DNA from 4 places in the Ideonella azotifigens genome. Region 4 is predicted to be linked to each of the others. Evidence: predicted binding sites of a transcription regulator. Region 4 holds the regulator's gene; each other region holds the start of a gene.

Region 1 (5,730 bases), on a different contig from region 4:
CGGGCCTCACCCAACACATCTCGTTCGAGCGGACCAGCGAAGGCTGTGCCTTTGTTGTTCGCGCTGGCCTGCCGACGCCGTGACCCGAACTCCGCTGGCTTGCGCGTCTACGCCCAAGCCAGCATGGCCTCGCCGCGGGTGATCAACGCCACGCCGGGCGACACGGCGCCTTCGGCAGGTCGGGGCGGGCATGCGCCGTTGACGCGTGCTCAGCCCCAGCGGCTGCGCAGCTTCTCGCGCAGGTCCATGACCTGGGTGGTCGGGCGCGTGGGTTCGCTGCCGTCGGCGCGCGGCGTGGCGTGTGTGAACAGCGGCAGCAGCTCGGGCGGCAGGAAGCGGCTGCGGGCACCGTACATGTGGCGGTCGCCGTGGCGGTGCTGCTGGGTCACGTAGAAGCGTTGAGGCACGATCAGGTCCAGGTGCTGGCGGGCGCGGGTCATGGCCACGTAGAGCAGCCGGCGCTCTTCCTCCAGCTCGGCCGTGGTGCCCACGCCGAGGTCGCCGGGCACGCAGCCGTCCACGACGTTCAGCAGCGTCACGGCCTGCCATTCCTGGCCCTTGGCGGCGTGGATGGTGGAGAGGATCAGGTAGTCCTCGTCCAGTGACGGGTCACCGGCGTTGTCGCTGCTGGCCTCCGGCGGGTCCAGCGCCAGCTCGGTGAGGAAACGCTCGCGGCTGCGCTGGCCGCGGGCCAGTTGCACGAGCTGGTCGATGTCGGTCTGGCGGGCGGCGGCGTGTTCGTGCAGGCGCTCCAGCTGCGGGGCATACCAGTCGGCAATCGCCTGCAGCTCGCCGGGCCAGCCGGGTTCGCCGCGGCGCAGCGCCAGCCACAGCGTGGCCAGGGCCTGCCATTCGACGGTGGCGGCCGCGGGCGGTTGCCAGGTCGCCATCGCAGCGCCCGGGTCCGCGGCGGCGGCGAGCGTGTCCAGCGGCCGGCGTGCATGCGCCGGGCCGATGCCGGGCACCAGCAGCGCCACGCGCAGGCCGGCCAGGCGGTTGCGCGGGTTTTCGGCCCAGCGCAGCACCGCCAGCACGTCTTTCACATGCGCGGCCTCGAGGAATTTCAGGCCGCCGTACTTGACGAACGGAATGCGCCGGCGCGCGAGTTCCAGCTCCAGCGCGGCGCTGTGGTGCGAGCTGCGGAACAGCACCGCCTGGCGCATCAGCGTGAGCCCCTGCTCGCGGCGGGCCAGCACCTGCTCGCAGACCCAGCGCGCCTGCGTGGGCTCGTCTTCCACGGTCACCAGGCGTGGCTTCTCGGCCGAGGCGCGGTCGGTCCACAGCGTCTTGGCAAAGCGCTCGGGTGCGAGCGCGATGACCGCGTTCGCGGCGTCGAGCAAGGGTTGCGTGGAGCGGTAGTTGCGATCCAGCGTGACGATGCGCGCGGCCGGCGAATACTGGCCGGGGAAGTCCAGGATGTTGCGCACTTCGGCGGCGCGGAAGCCGTAGATGGCTTGCGCGTCATCACCCACCACGGTGACACCTCCGCCGCCAGGCTTGAGCGCGCGCAGGATGCCGGCCTGCAGGCGGTTGGTGTCCTGGTATTCGTCGACCAGCACGTGCTGGAAGCGCTCGGAAAGCGGGCCGGCGATGGCCGGCTCCTGCATCATCGTGTGCCACCACAGCAGCAGGTCGTCGTAGTCCAGCACCTGCTGGTCCTGCTTGGCGGCTTCGTAGTCGGCGAACAGGGCTTGCAGCTCGTCCACCCAGTCCTGGCACCACGGGAAGACCTGCTGCACCACCGGGCCGACGGCGCTCTGGCTGTTGACGCAGCGCGAGTAGATGGACAGGCAGGTGCCTTTCATCGGGAAGCGCTTGGCGGTGGCGGCCAGGCCGCGCTGCTGGCGCACCAGGGCCATCAGGTCCTCGGCGTCGCCGCGGTCCAGCACGGTGAACTGCTCGGACAGGCCGATGGCCAGCGCCTGCTCGCGCAGCAGCCGCGCGCCCACGCTGTGGAAGGTGCCGGCCCAGGGCAGCACCGGCGCGGCCTGGGTGGGCTTCAGGCCCAGCGCCTGGTGCAGCAAGGCGGCGCAGCGGCGCTGCAGTTCCTGTGCGGCGCGGCGCGAAAACGTGAGCAGCAGCAGGCGCTGCGGGTCGGCGCCGTTCAGCACCAGGTGGGCCACGCGGGCGGCCAGCGTCAGCGTCTTGCCCGAGCCTGCGCCGGCGATCACCAGCAGCGGGCCGCCGAGGTGGCTGGCGGCCTCGCGCTGGGCATCGTTCAGCGCGGCCAGCGGGTCGGTGCCGGAGGGCGGTGGCACGTCGGGTCGGGTCAGGGTCTGCATCGCGGCTGCGAGCATACTGGATGAATCAACAGTCTGGATGGGGCGGCCTGGCGGCGGCTTGGTTCGCTGCCGGTGTCCGTGTAACACTTCGCCGATTCACGTCGGCCGACAGGACAAGCCGCGAGCCCCACCGAGGCCCGCGGGCCGCGCGGGGGCCTACCGCCATCCACGCGCGAGACGGCCGTGGCGCAGCAGATGAGGCCGCATGCCCGTTCCAAGACCCCCATCCCGGCGACTGTCCGACTGGCTGCCCTACGCCATCGTGGCGGTGCTGGTGGTCATGTTGCTGATGGCGCTGGCAGGGGTGTCCATCTGGCAGGAGCGGGTGCGCCAGCGCGAGCGGGCCGCGGCCGCCACGCAGAACCTGGCGAGGTTGCTCGAAGGCCGGGTGACGGACGTGTTCACCAAGATCGACCTGATGCTGCAGGTGGCCGCCTACCACGCGGTGGACCATTTGCTGGACGACGCCAGCAGCCCGTTCGATGCCGAGCGCGAGCTGCAGGCTTACCGCGCCGCGGCGCCGGAGATCGTCGGCATGACGGTGGTGGACGCGATGGGCCAGCTGCGCTACGGGCAAGGCCAGGTCGGGCGCAGCGCGGCGCAGCACTTCGCGCAACGGGAGGATTTCGTGCGTGCCCGCCAGGGCGGCGAGCCCGGCCTGCTGATCGCCGGGCCGGTGCGGCATGACGAAACCGGGACGTGGGTGATGATGCTGAGCCGGGCGCTGCAAGGAAGGCAGGGCGAGTTCCTCGGCATCGTCAGCGCGGACCTGCCGGTCGACCTGTTCGGCCCGGTGTTCCGCGACGTGGACCTGGGCGCGCACGGCGCGGCCACGCTGCGCACCGCCGGACTGGCGCTGGTCTACCGCCAGCCCTGGCCGGACAGCGGGCGCAGCGGCATCGGCCGCAGCGAGGTGTCGCAGCAGCTGCGCGAAGCGATTGCGGCGCGGCCGGATGCCGGTGAATACGTGGCCGCCACCGCACTGGACGGCGTCTCGCGCATCAATGCCTACCGCAAGCTGCGCGGCCTTCCGCTGTACTTGGTGGTTGGCCTGCCGGAGGCGGATTTCCCGAGCGGCTGGAACCGCGTGGACACCAGCATCGTGCTGCTGGCCGTGAGCACGCTGGCAGTGGCCGGCTTTGCGTTGCTGCAGCTGCGCCGCGTCTCGCGCCGGCAGCTGGACGCTGCGCAGCGCCGCTTCGAGGCCATCGTCGAATCCTCGCAGGACGCCATCGTCTCGAAGACGCTGGACGGCAAGGTCACCAGCTGGAATCGCGGCGCCGAGCAGATCTTCGGCTACAGCGCGGCCGAGATGCTGGGCCAGCCGCTGCAGCGCCTGTTCCCGCCCGAGCGGCGCGACGAGGAGGAGGCCATCATCGAGCGTCTGCGCGGCGGCGAGCCGGTCGAGCACTTCGAGACCGAGCGGCTGCACAAGAGCGGCAGGCGCGTGCCGGTGTCGGTGACCATCTCGCCGCTGGTCGACCAGGCCGGCGAGCTGATCGGCGCCTCGAAGATCGCGCGCGACATCAGCCGCCAGAAGGCGATGGAAGAAGAGGTGCGCAGCCTGGCCTTCCATGACCCCTTGACCCGGCTGCCCAACCGCCGCCTGCTGCTGGACCGGCTGCGCCACGCGCAGCAGAACAGCCGCCGGCTGAACAGCCACGGCGCCGTGCTGTTCATCGATCTGGATCAGTTCAAGGAGCTCAACGACCGCCACGGCCACGACGCCGGTGACCGCTTGCTGGTGGAGGTGGCGCGGCGGCTGCGCAGCGCCGTGCGCGAGAGTGACACCGTGGCCCGGCTGGGCGGCGACGAGTTCGTCGTGATCTGCGAGAACCTGGGCCAGGAACTTGCCGTGGCCAGCGAGGCTGCCGACGGCGTGCGCGAGAAGATCGCCCAGGCCCTGGCGCAGCCGTGGCTGCTGAGCATGGGCATGGCCTCCTGCGTCGGCGCGAGCATCGGCGTCCGGCTGTTCTTCGGCGGGGACGATGACCTGGACCAGCTGATCCAGGACGCCGACCGGGCCATGTACGACGACAAGGCCAGGCGCCGCGCCGGCCGTGGCGAGGCGCACGCCTGAAGCTGGATGGGTTTCACCGGGGCGGCAAGCCGGCAGCCCGCAGGAGCGCCAGCAACTGGACCATTTGCTGGCGGTGCGCCGGTTCGGTGGCGGGTGGCAGGCGTGCTTGTACCGCGGCCAGGCTGTCGAATGCGCTGCGCTCGCGCAGGAAGGTGACCCAGCGCTGAACCAGGGCGGTCGCGCCCAACTGCTGCGCTGCGGCGGTGCCTGTGAGGTAGGCGGTGGCGAATTCGGCGTTCACTGCCATGGCCTGTTGCGAAGCTTCCAGCGCCGCGGGGAAATCCGCCATCGCCAATGCCGCCCAGGCCAGTGCCAGGTGCCAGACGACCCGCAGGGGCTCACGCGGGCTCAGCGCAAAGGCGCGCTCGCACAGCGCCGCTGTTTCCTGCGGATGGCCGCGGCGGGTGCGGATCAGCGCCAGCAGCCCGTGCGCCGGCGCGTGCGAGTTGCTCAGGCGCAGGCAATGGCGCAGGCCCTCTTCGGCGCGCGCGGTCTCGCCCTGGCTGTAAGCGATCAAGGCGTGCACATAGTGCGCATCGGGCTCCTGCGGGCCGTGCTGCAGCGCGGCCTCGGCCTGGGCCAGGGCGCAGGCCAGCAATTGCTCACGCGGCGTGTCGTCCCAGCCGAACTGCGCGGCGCGCCAGTGGCAAAAAGCCAGGCAGATGGAAGCCAGCGGCAGTGGCGACTGCAGCACCAATGCTGCTTCGGCCCAGTTCGCCGCGCGTGCGTTCACGCCTGGCCCCTCGGGTTTGCCAAACAGCTCTACCCAGGCACGTGTTGCCAGGGTCCAGGCTTGGAGCCCCGGTTGAGTGGTGGGTGCTGGCGTGTGGGCAAGCAGGTCGCGCAGCTCGAGGTTCAGCGCCCTCGCCAGTCGGCCCACCACCAAGCCGCTGGCGTCTGGCCATCTGGCCAGCGGCAGGCTCACGCTGTCGGCCCAGCGCTGGGTGCCGCGCTGGCCATCGACGACTTGCACCGTGATCTCCAGCGTCTCGCCATGCAGCCCGAGCAGGCCCTCGACCACTTGCTGGACGCCCAGCTCGCGAGCCACCTGTTGCGGTACCACGGCGGCCGGGTCGTAGTGCAGCATGGTGCCGCGCGAGATGACTGCCAGGCCAGGCTGGCGCGAGAGCTCGCTGATCAGCGCGTCGGCCAAGCTGTCGCGCAGGAAGGCATGCTGCCCCGTCAGGCCCTGCTGGCGGAATGGCAGCACGGCGATGGCATGCGGCCCCAGGGCCGGAGCCATCTCGTTGTCCTGCGCAGCCGCAAGGCCGTGCACCCGCGCGGTCAGCCGGTAGCCTTTGCGCGGCACGGTGGCGAGGTGGTCCGGCCCCAGCGCCTTGCGCAGCTGGGCCGCGGCTTCGTAAAGCG
Region 2 (5,730 bases), on a different contig from region 4:
GCATCGTGGCTCCTTGACGTGAATGGGAACGCAAGCCCGGGGACGGCTTGCATTTCCACGTCGAACAAGGGCCGGCGGTTTCGACAGGCCTCAGCCGTTTTAGACCAAGGGTTTGCCCGGCGCGTGGACGGTTACCTGCCGGACTCGCCCGCCATGAAGTCGCGCCTGAGCACGGCCAGCAGTGGCGCGTCTGCATGGGCACGCAGCACCGGCATGACATTTTTCAGCGTTGCCTTGGCTTGGGCCTTCTGGCCGGCGGCGTGCAGGGCCATGGCCTGGTCGCAGCTGCAAAAGGCCAGCGCGGTCCACACGGCGGGCGAGTCGCTGCGTTGCAGGAAGGCCGCCACGGCCTGGCTGAGCAGCCCCAGCGCACCGGGCCTGCCGCGGCGCATCGCGATCAGCCCCTGGGTCCAGGCGACAAAACCTTCTGCCATCGGCGGAAGCAGCGAGAGGTCCAGGCCGGCCATCAAGGCCTCGGCACGCGCCAGGTCGCCAAAGCGGGCCTGGGCCAGCGCATGGTCCAGCACGCGGGCTGGCTCGTCGCCGGACAAGGCCTGCGCCTGGCCCATGGCCTGCACAAACCCCGCACGGTCGCCGCCGGCGGCGTACACAGCAGCCAGCCGGGTCTCATACAGCCCGGGGTGGATGACCAGCCGAGACTGCCAGTCGGCCAGGTCCTCCAGTGCGCCGGGCAGGTCGCCCTGGCGGGCACGCACCGACGCAATCCGCACGTCCAGGTCGAAGTCCAGATTCGCGGCCAGTTCACTGGCGCTGCGCAGCCGGCCCGCCAGGCCCACCATCTCAGGCCAGCGGCCGAGTGCATGGGCCTTCAGCAGTTGCTGGTAACGGTCGGCATGGCGGTAGCGCCACAAGGCCGGGGCGAACGGCAGCGCCAGCAAGGCCACGGCGATCAGCATCCACGCCGGGCTGCGGGCCCAGATGCCGCCCGCCAGCAGCAGGGCGTCCACCATCAGCCAGACGCGGTTCTTGCGCGCCACGACCTGCAGCAAGGGCAGCAGGCCGGGCCGCTCGCGGAAGTGCAGGTGCAGCTTTGCGAGTTCTGCCTTGTCGGCCGCGCTCAGGCCTTGCAGGCTGGCCTCGTCCTGGCTGATCGCCACCTCCTGGTGCAGCACGACTTGCCGCAGCCCCTGGGCACGCAGTTGGTCGCGCGCCGCGCGTGCACTGTCGGCTTCGACAAAGCCTTGCCGGTCGCGGCCATCGGCCGTCTTGGCGCTGTAAAGCAGTTGAGCCATGGGTCGGGTCAGGAAGGTGGTCGTTCGCCGGACGATTGTCTGGCAGCACGCCGGCAGCGCATCCGCCATCCGGCCGCGCTTGGCTGCCGCTGGTCTGCCGTGATCCGCCGAGCAGGCATGGTTCAGACCGGCCCCTGCGTCACGGAGGGGAATGGAAGGCTGCGGCAGTCGATAACTGTATATTCATCCAGCCCCAAACACCCAACAGCTCCGTGGACCTGCAACGCAAACTCGCCATCCTGGCCGACGCCGCCAAGTACGACGCCTCCTGCGCCTCCAGCGGCAGCAAGCCGCGCGACTCGGTCGGCGGCCGCGGCATCGGCTCGACCGAAGGCGCCGGCATCTGCCACAGCTATGCGCCGGACGGCCGCTGCATCTCGCTGCTGAAGGTGCTGCTGACCAACTACTGCCTCTACGACTGCCTGTATTGCGTCAACCGCGTGACCAGCAACGTGCCACGCGCCCGCTTCACGGTGGACGAGGTGGTGCAGCTGACGCTGGACTTCTACCGGCGCAACTGCATCGAAGGCCTGTTCCTCAGCTCCGGCATCGTGCGCAGCGCGGACCACACGATGGCCGAGGTGGTCGAAGTGGCCAGGGTGCTGCGCGAGGAGCACGACTTTCGCGGCTACATCCACCTGAAGACCATCCCCGAAGCCAGTCCCGAGCTGCTGGCGCTGGCCGGCCGCTACGCCGACCGGCTCAGCATCAACATCGAGCTGCCCACCGCGGAAAGCCTGGCTCAGCTGGCGCCCGAGAAGGACGGCCGGGCCATTCGCCGCTCGATGGCCAGGCTGCGCGTGCACATCGACGACGCCAGGGAGGCAGCCGCGCCGCCGCCAGCCGTCGTCTCGCTGGCCGGACTGAGGCCCAAACGCGCGGCACCGCCGGTCTTCGCGCCGGCCGGCCAGAGCACGCAGATGATCGTCGGCGCGGACGCGACCGATGACCGCGCCATCCTGGTCACCAGCGCCACGCTCTACGGTGCCTACCGGCTGCGCCGCGTGTACTACTCGGCCTTCAGCCCCATTCCCGACGCATCGCTCGCCCTGCCCTCGCAGGCACCGCCGCTGGTGCGCGAGCACCGGCTCTACCAGGCCGACTGGCTGATGCGCTTCTACGGCTTTGCGCACGACGAGATCGTGCCAGCCGGGCAGGGCATGCTGGCGCTGGACATGGACCCCAAGCTGGCCTGGGCCCTGGCCCACCGCGAGCGCTTCCCGGTCGACCTGAATCGCGCCCCCAGGGAGATGCTGCTGCGCGTGCCCGGCCTGGGCGTGAAGACAGTTGAAAAACTGCTGGCCGCCAGGCGCAGCCGCCTGGTCCGTGCCGACGATTTGCGCCGGCTGCGCGTGCCGCTAAAAAACGTGATGCCGTTTGTCGTGCTGCCGGACCATCATCCCGGCGCGCTGCTGGAAGCGCAGGACCTCGCGGCACGGCTGCGGCCGGCACCGCAACAGGCTTCGTTGTTCGACGCTGAAGCAGTCGTCTGAACGCCATGCCGCTTGATCACACCGTGCAGCTCGCGCACGAGGCCGACCTGGCAGGTTTTCGTGCCGCTGCAAGGCGCCTGTGCCAGCAAGCCGTGCCGCCGGACAGCGTGCGCTGGCAGGTCGCGACCGCGGCCTCAGCTGACCTGTTTGCCCTGGCTGAACCGAGTGAGCCATTCGCGGTGAACCCGGCTGGAAAAAACGCCGCACCGCTCGCGGTGCCGGCCTTTTTCATCCCCCTCTGCGAGAGCGTGGCCCTGCATGCCGACAACGCCCGCTTCGCGCTGCTCTACCGGCTGCTGTGGCGCCTGCAGCGCGAACCCGGCCTGCGCAGCGACCCGCTGGACGCTGACCGCCTGCGCGCCGAGCAGATGGCCCGCGCGGTCACACGCGAGCAGCACAAGATGACGGCCTTCGTGCGCTTCCGGCCCCTCGCCGCCGACGGGCCATCGCAGGAAGAGGACGGTAGCCGCTGGCATGTCGCCTGGTTCGAGCCAGAGCACCACATCGTCGAAGCCACCGCGCCGTTTTTTGCGCGCCGCTTTGCGCAGATGCGCTGGGCCATCCTGACGCCTTCGCGCTGCGTGCGCTGGGACGGCCACGCCCTCGCGTTCGGCCCCGGCGCGCAGCGGGAAGATGCCCCCGCGGCCGATGCCGGCGAACAGCTCTGGCTCACCTACTACGGCCACATCTTCAACCCTGCGCGGCTGAAGCTGAAGACGATGCAAAAGGAGATGCCGCGCCGCTACTGGCACAACCTGCCCGAGGCGGCGCTGATCCAGCCGCTGGTGGCCCAGGCCGAGGCGCGCAGCGGCCGCATGGTCGATCAAGGCGGCACGGTACCCGCGCACCGTCGCCCGGCAGCCTCTTCGGCACTGGTGATCTCCCCGCCCACCTTGCTGCACGAAGGCATTGCCGCCAGCACCCCCATCGACTGGGACCTCGTGCGCGATGGCCCCGAACGCTGCCGCGCCTGCCCCATCGGCGCCTGCGCCACCCAAGCTGTGCCTGGCGAAGGCTCGCGCGAGGCACAGCTGATGATCGTCGGCGAGCAACCCGGCGAACAGGAGGACCTGCAAGGCCGCCCGTTTGTCGGCCCCGCCGGCCAGCTGCTGGACCGGGCTTTCGAAGCGCTGCACTGGCAACGCGACGAGCTCTACCTCACCAACGCCGTCAAGCACTTCAAGTTCGAGCTGCGCGGCAAACGGCGCCTGCACAAGACGGCGGCGCTCAGCGAAGCCCAGGCCTGCCTGCACTGGCTGGAAGCCGAGATCGCCTTGCTGAAACCGCAAGCCGCCATCGCCCTTGGCGCCACCGCCACCCGCGCGCTGCTGGGCCCCGGCGTGAAAGTGACCACCGCCCGCGGCCAGTGGTTCACCCGGGCAGACGGCTTGCCGGTGCTGGTGACGCTGCATCCATCGGCCTTGCTGCGCATGCCGATCAGCGAACATGACGCGGCCTTTGAACAGTGGCTCTTAGACCTACGGCACGCATCTCCATTTGCTGGGGTCAGGCCCCAATCTGGTCCCCTTCCGAAGGATCAGGCACTTGAGTGAACAAAAACACAGCATTTCCATCGCGTCGCGTCGCGACGGAGCGGCAAGTTGACACCCCGTCACGGCAAGCCTTGGCGGAGGTTCATGTCATCCCGTTGATGGATGGACCGACCACGCTCAAACAGCATTTCATGTGATAGAAGACTGCTCTGCAGAAGTACGGCCCAACATGCTGATCACACAGTGTGATCTTCGAGGCTCACAACTCAAGGAAACAACAGTGAATTTTCGGAAGCGCCAATGGCTGGTCACTTTGCTCGAGTTGACAGGTGTAGCCCTTGGGACATCGGCCTACGCCCAAACACGGTATGAAGCCTTGGACTTTGAGCCTCAAGGAGTGTCCTTCATCCAGCTTGGTGGATTGAATGACAAAGGCTGGATCGCCAGTTCTGGCGCCGCCGGCGGTGATGGACACACGGCGTACCTCACAGGGCCGAATGGCAGGAACAATCATCCCATCGGGGGCGATCCGGTCCAGTCGGTCAACGCGGTAAATAACCGCGGAATGATTGCAGGCTCCAGCACACGAGGAAGGCCCTTTGTTACTGGGATTCAGGGCGAGGGTCGAACAGATCTAGGAATACCAGTCGACGCGGAATACGGTCACGCCTATTCGATCAACGCCAAAGGTCAAGTGGTCGGTGACTACCAATCGGCGGCAGGCACCAAAAGCTTTTTGTATGACCCGCAAGGTGGATTAGTTACGTTGAATGTATTGAACATCAACAACCACCAAGCCATGGCCATCAACAAAGCCGGTGTGATCGTGGGTTCTTACGCAAATCCAGATTGGTTGCCCTATGTGGCAAAGCCACCTGAATACAAAGCGAAGAGCCTACTGAACAAAAAACTGGCAGTCAGCTATGCGCAAGCAACAGCAATCAACGATGCCAACACAGTGGTGGGCGCCTTCCGCGATTCGCTAGGTATGCCCGGTGCATTTATTTCACGAGATGGCAGTCCCATGCAAGATCTGGGCGCGCCAGCCGGGCTGTACATCACGCCAATGAGTATCAACGATAGTGATCTGATCGTGGGCTGGTACAGCTACACCTATGGTCCAACGATGAATGCCCATGCCTTCGCTTGTCAAAGCACCTGCTCAAATCTCATCGAACTCACAGACCTTGTCGAACTGCCGGATAACATCGTGCTGAATCAGGCGATCAGCGTGAACAGTTCGGGGCAAATCCTTGCCACTGCGTCCAATGGACGAGCCTATCTCCTTACGCCATTGAAGCAGAAGTAGAGATCAAAAGCGTGGCGTGGACTCATCCGCGCCACGCGATCCTGCACCTCAGCGCGTCTTCACCTTCTCAGGCAATTCCTTGGGCGCCAGCGCGCGCACCTGCTGCACCAGGTTGTTGTGCGCGTCCAGGAAGGCGGCGGCGATCACCTTGCCTTCGTTGGTATTGCTCCAGCCCATGCCGC
Region 3 (5,730 bases), on a different contig from region 4:
AAGAAGATGTACGACTTCCCGTTGTACACAAAATATTCCGGCGACCAGATGTAGGGCGAATTGGACGGTGCAGCCAAGGTGGCCACCGGCGTCCAGGCGGCCACACCGGCGGCGTTCGGCAACTTGCGATAGACGACCAGTTGCGTGCCGTCTTTCACCGTGAAGAAAACGTACTCGTTATTGAACTCAGGCGCCTGCCACATCATGGCACCCACCTGGTTCGAAGCATCGTCCGTGATCTGGGTCAAGGTGTCGGTATCGGTGTCGTACAAGTAGACCTGCCGGTAACCCTGACCCGAAGTCTTGCGGGTACCCAGGCCCGTCAGGATGATGCTGTGTGTGCCGGGAACCCAACGGCGTGACCCACCATTGAAGCCTTTGGTCGGCACCTGGGCTTCTGTTGAACTGGCAGACTGCCGCCAGTAAGTCTTGACCTTGTTGTAGTCCTGGTACTGGATGCGCGGCAGGGTGTCGCTGAGGTCCAGCGTGCCAATCGGCGACTGCCGCTGCATGCCGTTTGGCAAGAATCCCGCGGCCCAGGTGCCGTCGGCGTTTTGGCTGGCAATCCCCAACCCTGTGCTGTCTGCCGTCGGCGGATCTACGTCCGGCTGGTACCTGGTGTAGACCAGCTGGGAGCCCAGCGCTGAGAACATCCATTCCGGGCCATTGCCGAAGTCGGTCGGCAAGGCGGTGTGGGTGTCGACCAATTGGCCACGACCGTCCAGCGGCTTGAACTTGCCCGTCTGGAAATCGACCTGACCTACCCAAAGATTGTTGGTCAAGTCGGTGTAGGCCAACCGTGAATTGCCGGCTCCGCTGTTGCAGGTCGAGCAGTAGGTGCCGTCGCGACCCCAATCGAACTCATAGTCGATGATGTAGCGAGAGGTCACCTGCACTTCGGGTGCGGGCGTTGCCGTGGCGGTGCCTGCGGCGTGGACAGCACTGGCCACGCCGCCAGCCAGACAAAGGGCAAGCGCGGCACGGCTCAAAATCGCCGCGCAATGTTGCACGCCGATCGGCGTGACGCCTGCTTGCGAAATGTCCTGCTTCTTCATATTTGAATCTCCTGGCCGCCGGTCAAACAGGCGGCATGCGGGTCACCGTTGCCGAAACAAGCCACCGTGACATTTGTCATCTGAAGCTTGCTAACCGTCACCTACGACTACACCGATGACGTACGGTTACCACTCTACGCAGCGCAGCGTCATGACACCAGCATTTTTGGCGCTTGCTCCCTAACTCTCATGACGCCACACGTCAACCCGCACTGGCGCGGTGCAACATGGGGTTAAAACAAGCTCAATTGGTGCAGTGCGCCAGCTCTGGCAGGCGGTCTGAATTCACCGAAATCCAACACTGTCCGGGTGTTGTTCAGACCCAGCTTGCGCACCGCGAGCGTGAACCGCTGGCGCAGCAGTTCCGCCCAGGCGCCTTCGCCGCGAAGCCGGGTGCCAAAGCGAGCGTCGTTGTCGCGGCCGCCCCGCATCTCGCGCACCCTGGCCATGACCCGCGCGGCCCTGTCCGGGAAGTGGGTCTGCAGCCAGTCCTGGAACAGCGGATTCACTTCCCAGGGCAAGCGCAGCGGAATGCTGAAAGCCGAGACGGCACCGGCCTGTGCGGCCGCCTCCAGGATGCGCTCAAGCTCCGGTTCATTCAGGAACGGGATCACCGGCGATACGCTGACCCCCACCGGTACACCCGCCTCGCTCAAGCTCTGGATGGTTTTCAGGCGCCGCTGCGGTGAAGCGGCGCGCGGCTCCAGGATGCGCGCGAGTGCCGGCTCCAACGTGGTCAGGGACACATAGGCCGCCGCCAGGCCTGCACCGGCCATGGGCGCGATCAGGTCCAGGTCGCGTTCGATGCCTGCCGACTTGGTGATGACAGAGAACGGATGCGAAGCTTCGCAGAGCACTTCGATGATCGCGCGGGTGATGCCCAGCTTGCGCTCGACCGGCTGGTAGGCGTCGGTTGCGGAGCCGATGTTCAGCTGCGCTGGCGTGTAACCCGGCCGGCTCAAGGTTTCCCGCAGGCGCTCGGCAGCGTTCACCTTGGCAATGATGCGCGTCTCGAAATCCAGCCCAGGCGAGAGATTGAGATAGCTGTGCGTGGGCCGCGCAAAACAGTAGATGCAGCCGTGCTCGCAGCCCCGGTACGGATTGATCGACAGGTCGAACGGAATGTCTGGCGACTCGTTGCCGGTCAGGATGGATTTGACATGCTCGAAGATGACTTGCGTGCCCGGCGCCAGTTCTTCGGCTTGCACAGCCTGATCCAGCGCACCCCAGCCGTCGTCGACCGGCTCACGCTCGTCGCGGCTGAAGCGGTGCGCAATCGCCCAGGTCGTGCCCCTGCCCTTGCGCGGTTGCAGCGTGATGGGCGCCGTGGGCACCGGCGCAGCCATGGGTGCGGGTGTGGAACGCCGCAATGGCGAGCGCTTCAGCGAGGCCGCATCGTCCAGGGACTCGTCAGCTGGCGGGAGTGAAAAACGGGATGGCATGCTGTATTTTTATACAGTATTTCATCCCTCGCCGCCAGCCATTGAATCCACCGCGCAGCCGGTGGCACGGCGGCTCAGTATTCGCTGCCGCCGTAGGCGGCGTCGGGCGCCAGATTGTCGAACTTGGTCGATTGCTTCAGGAAGGCGAGGTGCACCGAGCCCACCGGGCCGTTGCGCTGCTTGCCAATGATGATTTCGGCGGTGCCAGGAATCTTGGATTCCTTGTTGTAGTAGTCGTCGCGGTAGATGAACATGATCACGTCCGCGTCCTGCTCGATGGCGCCGGATTCGCGTAGATCGGACATCATCGGCCGCTTGTCGGTGCGGGTTTCGACCGAGCGGTTCAGCTGCGACAACGCGATCACCGGGCAGTTCAGCTCCTTGGCCAGCGCCTTCAAGCCGCGCGAGATCTCGGAGATTTCGGTGGCACGGTTTTCACCATTGCCGCTGCCACTGCCGCTCATCAGCTGCAGGTAGTCGATGACGATCAGGCCCAGCTTGCCGCATTGGCGGGCCTGGCGCCGCGCACGGGCGCGCAGTTCGGCCGGGTTCAGTGCAGGGGTCTCGTCGATGAACACCGAAGCCTTTGAGAGCTTGTCCACGGCCTCGGTGAGCCGGCCCCACTCGTCATCCTTCAACGCGCCGGTGCGCAGGTGCTGCTGGTCGATGCGGCCCAGCGAACCGACCAGACGCAAGGCCAGCTGTGCGGCGCCCATTTCCATCGAGAAGATGACCACCGGCAAACCTTCGCTGACGGCCACGTACTCGGCGATGTTCAGTGCGAATGCGGTCTTGCCCATGGACGGACGCGCGGCCAGGATGATCAGGTCGCCGCCCTGCAGGCCCGCGGTCATGCGGTCCATGTCGTAGAAGCCGGTGCGCACGCCGGTCACGTCTTCGGCGCCGTTTTCAGCGAGCTCGGTGACCCGGTCGATCAGTTGCATGACCAGTTGGTCCATGCTCTGGAAACCGCCCTTGCTGCGCTGGCCTTCCTCGCCGATCTTGAAGATCTTGCCTTCGGCCTCGTCGAGGATTTGCGAGACCTGCTTGCCCTGCGGGTTGAAGGCCTGGGTGGCGATCTCGTCGCTGGCGGCGATCAGCTTGCGCAGCACCGCGCGCTCGCGCACGATCTCGGCGTAGCGCCGCAGGTTGGCCGCACTGGGCACGCTTTGCGCCAGTGCGTTCAGGTAGCCGAGACCGCCGCATTCGTCGGCCTTGCCGAGGTTTTGCAGCCGCTCGAAGACGGTGATGACGTCGGCCGGCTTTGAGGTGCTGATCAGGCCGCCGATGGCGCCAAAGATCATGCGGTGCTCGTAGCGGTAGAAATCGCCCTCGCTGAGCACGTCCGCCGCCCGGTCCCAGGCACCGTTGTCCAGCAGCAGACCGCCCAGCACCGACTGCTCGGCCTCAATGGAATGCGGCGGCACGCGAAGTTTGGCGACCTCGTCGTCACGGCTCTTGGCGGAGCGTCCGCCCAGTTCTTCGAAGATCGTCGACATCAGCAAATCATAAGAGGCAGGCGCCTGGCACGGTGTGCGCAAGCCTGTGGAAAAGCTGGGGGAAGCGGGTGCACAAGCACCGGCCGTCCCTTGCGAAAGCGCCCGTCCGGAAAAGAAAAAGGGCCGGTTCGAAAACCGGCCCCTTCTGGGCGTGCACCAGTGTCGCAGCCAAGCTGCGACCTGTGGGCCAGGATCAGTCGGTGGCGCCGACGACCTTGACGTTGACTTCCACGACCACGTCGGTGTGGGCAGCCACGTTGACCGAGAAATCGCCAACCGCCTTCAGCGGGCCGTTGGGCATGCGCACCTGGGCCTTGACGATCTGGAAGCCTTGCTTGACCAGGGCTTCGGCGATGTCGCCGTTGGTGACGGAGCCGAACAGTCGGCCATCAACGCCAGCCTTCTGGCTGACGATGACGGTGACGCCGTTCAGCTTCTCGCCCAGGGCCTGGGCGGTCGACAGCTTCTCGGCAGCGACCTTTTCCAGTTCCGCGCGGCGGGCTTCGAATTCCTTGATCGCGGCGTCCGTGGCGCGGCGGGCGCGCTTGGTCGGGATCAGGAAGTTGCGGGCGTAACCGTCCTTGACCTTGACGATGTCGCCCAGGTTGCCGAGGTTGGCCACTTTGTCCAGCAGGATGATTTGCATGGTGTGGACTCCTTAGACGCGGTGCATGTCGCTGTACGGCAGCATCGCCAGGAAGCGCGAGCGCTTGATGGCGGTGGTCAGCTGACGCTGGAAGAACGCGCGGGTGCCCGTCAGGCGAGCCGGCGTGATCTTGCCGTTTTCACCGATGAAGTCGCGCAGCAGGTCCACGTCCTTGTAGTCGATCGATTCGACGCCAGTGACAGTGAAGCGGCAGAACTTCTTGCGGCGGAACAGCAGCGATTGCTGGTTGCGCTTGGGACGGCGGTCCTTGGAAAAACGTGACTTTGGCGGGGGCATGTCAATGACCTCTGAATTTCTATCCGGATACAGAAACGGGCTCGTCGACGTCGAGTTGCGTGATGTGAAACACCAGACCCTTGCCATTGCGCGAGGGGGCCAGGAAGCCGGCAAACATCGCCTGCACTCCCAGCGCCAGCCGCTCGGCCTGACGGGTGATGTCCCCGATGACCACCGAGCGGATCTCCAGCGAGACCTTGCGGGGTTGCCCGTTCTGGCTGACCTCGGACTCTGCCTTGAGCAGCATGTCCAGGGCCGGCAGACCGGCGGGGGTGTAACGCATCTTGCCTCGCTCCACCACTTGGGCGGCCAGAACCAATCGGTTCATCGAGGCTTGCAACTCACAACCGACTTGAACCCTGCTGGGCTCAGGCGGTGGTTTCCTGGGCAGCCTTGCGGGCTTCTTCCTTCTCGACCGACTTCATCATCACGGAAGGCGTTGTTTCAGCCTTCTCGAGCTTGACGGTCAGGTGACGCAGCACGGCGTCGTTGAAGCGGAAACCGGTTTCGAGCTCAGCCAGCACCGCGGTGGTGCACTCGATGTTCAGGCACAGGTAGTGCGCCTTGGCCAGCTTCTGGATCATGTAGGCCAGCTGACGGCGGCCCCAGTCTTCCACCCGATGAACCTTGCCACCACTGGTGGTGATCAGGCTCTTGTAGCGCTCCAGCATGGCCGGAACTTGTTCGCTTTGATCCGGATGGATCAGCAGAACGATTTCATAGTGACGCATCGAAACTCCTTGTGGATTCCATTGAGGAAGCCGCACCGCGCGTCAATCTGCAGGTACGGC
Region 4 (5,730 bases):
ACATCGCCGCCACGCTGATGGCCGCCGGCTTTGCCGACACGCAGATCCCCGCCAAGCTTGAAGGCATGGCCTTCGGCGACGACGTGGTGATCGACGGCGTGACCAAGCACACCCTCTACATCGCCAACGACAACGACTTCCTCGCCAACGTAGGCGGCCTGGACAACCCGAACCAGATCTTCGTCTTCGCCTTCGACGAAAACGACCTGGGCGGCTCGCCATTCGTGAACCAGGTCTTCAAGCCGGCTCAGTGAGCCCGAGGCGGCGCATCACGCGCCGCTCGGTATCGTTTGACAGCTGACAGCTGAGCGCCGATGCGGGGCCACCCGCATCGTTTTTTTTCATGGGCGCATCAAGCGCCTGCGCCCTCGCCCACCAGCAGGCGCAGCAGCAACTCCACCCGCGCCTTGGCCGGTGTCAGCTCGGCGGCGCTTGGCAATGCGTCGGCCGGTGCACCGACCACGCCGCCGCCCAGGCAGCGGCTGGCCCGCAGCACAGCCACGCCCTGTGCGACTGCCTTGCACAAAGCAAGCTCCAGCGACTGGTGCACCGTGCCGTTGCCCGTGCCCTGCACCACCAGCCCGCGGCAGCCCAGTCCGAGCAGCGCCTCGACCAAGGTACCGTCGCTGCCGGCATGACTGGCGAGGATCTCCACCCGCGGCCACTCGGCCACCGGTGCCTGCCAGCGCGCCGGCAAGGCCTCGTCCGTCGGCCAGGGCCGCAAGGGCTTCAGCACGCCTTCTTCGATCAGCGCGAGCGGACCGGCATCACCAGAGCTGAACGCATCGACGCGGTAGCCGTGCCACTTGCGCACATCCAGCGCCCCATGCACCCGGCCGGCCAGCACCGCGAGCACGCCGCTCACACCAGGCCTGGCGGCCACCGTCACGGCGTCCAGCAGGTTCTGCGGCCCGTCGGCCAGCAGCGCGGTCGCCGGCCGCATCGCCGCGGTCAGTACCACCGGCTTGCTCGGCGCCAGCGTGCGCTGCAGGAACCAGGCGGTTTCCTCCAGCGTGTCGGTGCCATGGGTGATGACGATGCCGGCCACATCGGGCCGCGCGAGATGTCGTTCAACGGCTAGCGCCAGTTGCTGCCACACGGCGTGCGTCATGTCCTTGCTGTCGAGCTGCACCAGTTGCTCGGCCTGCAGCGAGAAGCGCGACAGCGCCGGCACCGCGGCCGGCAGTTGCGCCACGCCGATCTGCCCTGCGGTGTAGCCGACGTTGTCATCGGCCCGGCCGGCCTGGCCGGCGATGGTGCCGCCCGTTCCCAGCAACACCACATGGGACACGGCCACTGATTCGTTTTGCATTTTGTGGAAGTCTGGATAAAAATACAGATACTGGATACAACCTCAGCCCGCCCGCGCTGGCTGCAAGCTCATGGACAGTCCCAAGCTCACCGCCCGGCAGCAGCAGATTCTCGACCTGGTGCAAACCACCATCGAACGCACTGGCGCCCCACCCACGCGGGCCGAAATCGCCACCGAGCTGGGCTTCAAGTCGCCCAATGCGGCCGAAGAACATCTGCAGGCGCTGGCCCGCAAAGGCGTGATCGAACTGGTGGGCGGCACGTCCCGTGGCATTCGTCTGCAGAGCGGCACTTTACGCGCGCTCAACGAGGCGCGCGGCAAGCAGTTTTCGCTGCCCTTGCCCAGCCTGGCGCAGCTCACGCTGCCTTTGGTTGGCCGCGTGGCCGCCGGCCACCCCATCCTGGCGCAGGAGCACATCTCGCAGACCTACCTGCTCGAAGCCAGCCTGTTCCCCAGCCGGCCTGACTACCTGCTGAAGGTCAAGGGCATGAGCATGCGGGACGCCGGCATCGTCGACGGCGACCTGCTCGCGGTGCAGAAGACCAGCGAAGCCCGCAACGGCCAGATCGTCGTCGCCAGGCTGGACGATGAAGTCACCGTCAAGCGCTTCCAGCGCAGCGCAGGGCTGATCGAGCTGCTGCCCGAGAACCCGGACTTCGAACCCATCCAGGTCAGGCCAGGCGAGTCCTTCGAGATTGAAGGCATTGCGGTGGGCCTGCTGCGTCAGAACATGATGTTCTGACCCCGCTGGCCGGAGGTATTCCTGCAGGCGAGCCCCCGACGAGGTCAAAACCCATGAGCGCGATCAAGAGCCCAAAAGCTGCCTCCGCAGCCGATTGCCAGCGGCTGGAGCAGCTGCCCAACGTGGGCCCGGCGATGGCCGGCGACTTGCGCGCGCTGGGCATCCTGCATCCGGCCGAACTGGCCCGGCACGACGCGCTGCAGCTTTACCGCCAACTGGAGAAACTGACCGGCAAGCACCAGGACCCTTGCGTGCTGGACACCTTCATGGCGATTGTCGATTTCATGCAGGGCGCCGCGCCCCGGCCCTGGTGGGACTACACCGCGCAGCGCAAGCAAGTGCACGGCGAGCTGCACCCGGCGCCGCGGCACGCGGAACCACAAGGCTCATGAGAAAACGCAGGGCCGCCCCAAGTTTTCTCATCCCCCTCGGGGGGCCTGACGCGAAGCGGCAGGTCTGGGCGCGCTCTCAGGCCGCGGCCTGACAGCGCAAACCGACCCCGCGTCAAACCGGTGCCGTCTCGGGCTGCAGGCGATCCCGCTGTGCGAGCGCCGGGAACAGCTTCCACCACAGCGCCACGACGAGCAGCGTGCCGAAGCCACCCAGCAGCACCGAGCCAACCGGCCCGAGCAGGGCCGCGGTGGCGCCCGATTCGAACTCGCCGAGCTGGTTGCTGGCGCCGATGAACACCGAATTCACCGCGCCGACCCGGCCGCGCATGTCGTCAGGCGTCTCGAGCTGCACCAGTGACTGGCGAATCACCACGCTGAACATGTCGGCCGCGCCGCTGATGGCCAACACCACAAAGGCGAACCAGAACGAGGTTGCCAGCGCGAACGCAATGGTCGCAAAACCAAAGACCGCCACCGCGCCCAGCAGCCAATGCCCGGCCCGGCTGGTGATGGGCATGCGCGAAAGCCATACGCCGATGATGACGGCGCCCAGCGCAGGCGCCGCCCGCAGCAGGCCCAGGCCCTCGGGGCCGGTGTGCAGGATGTCGCGCGCGAAGATCGGCAGCAAGGCGGTTGCGCCACCCAGCAGCACGGCGAACAGGTCCAGCGAAATGGCACCCAGCACCACTGGCCGCTGCCAGATGAAACGGATGCCGGCCGTCAGCTGCGCCAGATCGGGCGCGGGGCGCAGGCTCTGGACCGGCCGGTGCCGGATCGCCAGCACGCACCACACCGCCGAAAGCAGCAGCAGCAGCGACAGGCTGTAGACCACCGCGGCACCCCAGTGCGCGCCAATCATGGCCTGTCCGGCGACACCGGCATCCGCCGCTGCGCCCTGGCCGAACAGGCTGGCGACACGGGGGCCGAGCGCATACAAAGCGCCCCCCAGCGCCGGCCCGGCAATGATGGAGGCCTGCATGGCCGAACTCGCGGCGGCCACGGCGCGCGGCAAAAGCGCTGGCGGCACCAGCGTAGGCGTCAAGGCTTGCTGGGCTGGCATCTGCAGCGCGCGTGCCATGCCCAGCAGCATCGAGAGCAGCAGGATCAGGTTGGCCCCGACCCATCCGCCGACACTGGACAGCGCCAGGCACGCCGCCACCACGCATTGCAGGCTCATGCTGCCAGCCACCAGCAGGCGCCTGTCATGGCGGTCAACGAGGTGCCCCGCCGGCAAGGTCAACAGCAGTGCCGGCAGGAACTGGGCAAGACCGACCATGCCGAGCTCCCAGGCGCTGCCGGTCAGGTCATACATCTGCCAACCCAGCGCCACCATCAACATCTGGTTGGCGGCGCCGCCGGTCACACGGGCGCCCAGCAAGCGCAGGTAGTCTCGCTGGTCGCGCAATCGCGCGCTGCCAGCCGACTTCGGGTCGGAAATGCTCATCCGCTCAAGTTTAACTGGGCCTAGGGTTAGCCCGCGGTCTTGAAAGCCATCACCGCCTGGTTGCGCAGCGTGCGCAGCAGGCTGAGCTCGCGGTCCGCCACCGCGATGGGGCGGTCCCGGTCCGCGTAGATCATGCCCAGCGGCACGCCTTTGCTCATCAGCGGCATCAGCAGAAAACTCCTGGCACCGGCCTCGCGGCACCAGGCCGGCAGGCGGGCCTGAAGGTCAGGCGCACGGGCATCGGCGATCTGGGTGTCCAGGCCCTTCAGGCAAGCGGCGGCGAACAAGTCCATCGTGCCGGTCGGCTGCAGGTTCACGCTGAGCTGGCGCGCCAGTTCCGGCGCACCTTCCCCCAGCGCCAGCCGCGCGGTCATCACGGTCTGGCGGGGGCTGCGCGTTGCCAGCACCACGCGGCGAAAGTTCATTGCCCGCAGCAAGGTCTCGAGGATCATGCGCAGCACTTCGTTGAGCACAACAGCGTCGCCCGCCAGGGTTTCGGTGACCTCGGCAATGCCGGCCGCCAGCAGGTCCTGCGCATGGGCTTCGCTGGCAGGATCGGGCAGCACCAAGGTGGCCGTCGCTTCGGACGCCGAGGCCTGGCCAAGCAGGCGCCGGGCGCGGGCCTTGGCCGGCAGTTCGATGCCCATGGTCGTGGCCAGGTCGGCCAGTTGCTGCTGCGCCGTCTGCACCGCCTGCACCAGGCTGTCCTGCGACATGGCCAGGCCACGCACGTAGCCACTGGCCAGCCGCCGCATCGTGATCTGGTCCTCGCCTGCATCGGCCGCCAGCAGGCTTTGCACCATTTCACCTGCGGCGCGCACAGCCCAGCGCAAGCGCTCGGTGCCGGCGAGCGCACGCTGCGGCATGTCGCCCTCGGCCACGCGCAAGGCATGGCACAAGCTGTCTGGCAGGCCCCAGGCCTGGGCCACACCCAGGCCCAGCGCATCGAAGTCCAGCCCCAGCACTTCGCGCGCAGCGCGGGCTTCGGCCGGGCTGTGCCAGGCCGGGCGTGGCTTGCTGCCGTCGCTGGGAGGCACCAGGCGCAGACGCACGCGCTCAGCTTCGTCCGGGAAGTAATAGGCCACCAGCAAACGGCCGAGGTGGCTGAACATCCCAGCCAGGAAGGCTTCTTCGCGCTCCGGCGAAGGAGGGGTCAGCTGGTCGGTCACCATCGCCGTCATCAGCGCTTCGAGGAACATCTCCTTCATGCGCTGGGCGTGGCTGCGGTTGCGCATGTGCTCCAGCAGCATCACCGACATCGCCATGTTGCGGATGCCGGCGAAACCGACCAGCGCCGCGGCACGCGAGACGGTGGTGATGGCACCAGTGCCGAGGTGGCTGAAGTGCACCGTGTTGACCAGCCGCAGCAGCTTGTGGGTCAGCGCCACGTCCTTCAGGATCTCTGCCGAGAGCGCATGCACGCTTTCGCTGTCCGATGCGGTCACGCGCTGGATGCGCATCACCGAATCCGACAGCGCCGGGAAGTCGCCGGTCAGTCGCATGCGGCGCAGCAGGAATTCCAGCGTGGCGTGGCTGGCCGCAGGCTGCGGCGCCTCGGGGTTCAGCCAGCCGCCCAGCGCCTCGCGAAAGGCCGCGGCCGATTCGAAACGCATGGCGGGCTGCGCCGCCACCGCACGCAGCACCAGCGCACGCAAGGGATCATCGACCGGCTGCGGCGCCGGTTCAGGCCAGCTGACCGGCTCGGCCACCGCCCGCTGCAGCATCGCAGTCGGCGTCAGGCCGTCCATGCCGGTGCGCATGGGCTGGCCCAGCAGCGCATGGCCGAGCAGCATGCCGGCGGCAAAGATGTCCATCGCCGGCGTGGCGGCCTGGCCGCTGG

The links. The regulator LexA, encoded in region 4, represses DNA repair genes until DNA is damaged. The targets are predictions, from matches to a motif close to ACTGTATNNNNATACAGT.
Region 1: a site for LexA is predicted at 2,298-2,315, ahead of LRH25_RS08770 (ATP-dependent helicase). Genes of this name have one in related genera too.
Region 2: a site for LexA is predicted at 1,428-1,445, ahead of LRH25_RS10185 (putative DNA modification/repair radical SAM protein). Genes of this name have one in related genera too.
Region 3: a site for LexA is predicted at 2,498-2,515, ahead of LRH25_RS26870 (PA0069 family radical SAM protein). Genes of this name have one in related genera too.

What each region holds. Positions count from the first base shown of each region.
Region 1 is NZ_JAJNKD010000003.1:149,068-154,797, forward strand. Features, by position in the region: gene LRH25_RS08765 (hypothetical protein) at 1-83, shown strand, start outside; gene LRH25_RS08770 (ATP-dependent helicase) at 210-2,282, opposite strand; gene LRH25_RS08775 (diguanylate cyclase domain-containing protein) at 2,488-4,362, shown strand; gene LRH25_RS08780 (winged helix-turn-helix domain-containing protein) at 4,376-5,730, opposite strand, start outside.
Region 2 is NZ_JAJNKD010000003.1:461,825-467,554, reverse strand. Features, by position in the region: gene LRH25_RS10195 (VOC family protein) at 1-4, opposite strand, end outside; gene LRH25_RS10190 (hypothetical protein) at 132-1,253, opposite strand; gene LRH25_RS10185 (putative DNA modification/repair radical SAM protein) at 1,466-2,746, shown strand; gene LRH25_RS10180 (UdgX family uracil-DNA binding protein) at 2,752-4,299, shown strand; gene LRH25_RS10175 (hypothetical protein) at 4,469-5,548, shown strand; gene LRH25_RS10170 (CsgG/HfaB family protein) at 5,597-5,730, opposite strand, start outside.
Region 3 is NZ_JAJNKD010000018.1:64,526-70,255, reverse strand. Features, by position in the region: gene LRH25_RS26875 (glycoside hydrolase family protein) at 1-1,055, opposite strand, end outside; gene LRH25_RS26870 (PA0069 family radical SAM protein) at 1,289-2,401, opposite strand; gene dnaB (replicative DNA helicase) at 2,572-3,996, opposite strand; gene rplI (50S ribosomal protein L9) at 4,190-4,642, opposite strand; gene rpsR (30S ribosomal protein S18) at 4,655-4,939, opposite strand; gene priB (primosomal replication protein N) at 4,959-5,267, opposite strand; gene rpsF (30S ribosomal protein S6) at 5,308-5,670, opposite strand.
Region 4 is NZ_JAJNKD010000005.1:184,134-189,863, reverse strand. Features, by position in the region: gene LRH25_RS13495 (esterase-like activity of phytase family protein) at 1-254, shown strand, start outside; gene LRH25_RS13490 (asparaginase) at 353-1,312, opposite strand; gene lexA (transcriptional repressor LexA) at 1,383-2,054, shown strand; gene LRH25_RS13480 (helix-hairpin-helix domain-containing protein) at 2,108-2,446, shown strand; gene LRH25_RS13475 (MFS transporter) at 2,559-3,890, opposite strand; gene LRH25_RS13470 (protein kinase domain-containing protein) at 3,917-5,730, opposite strand, start outside.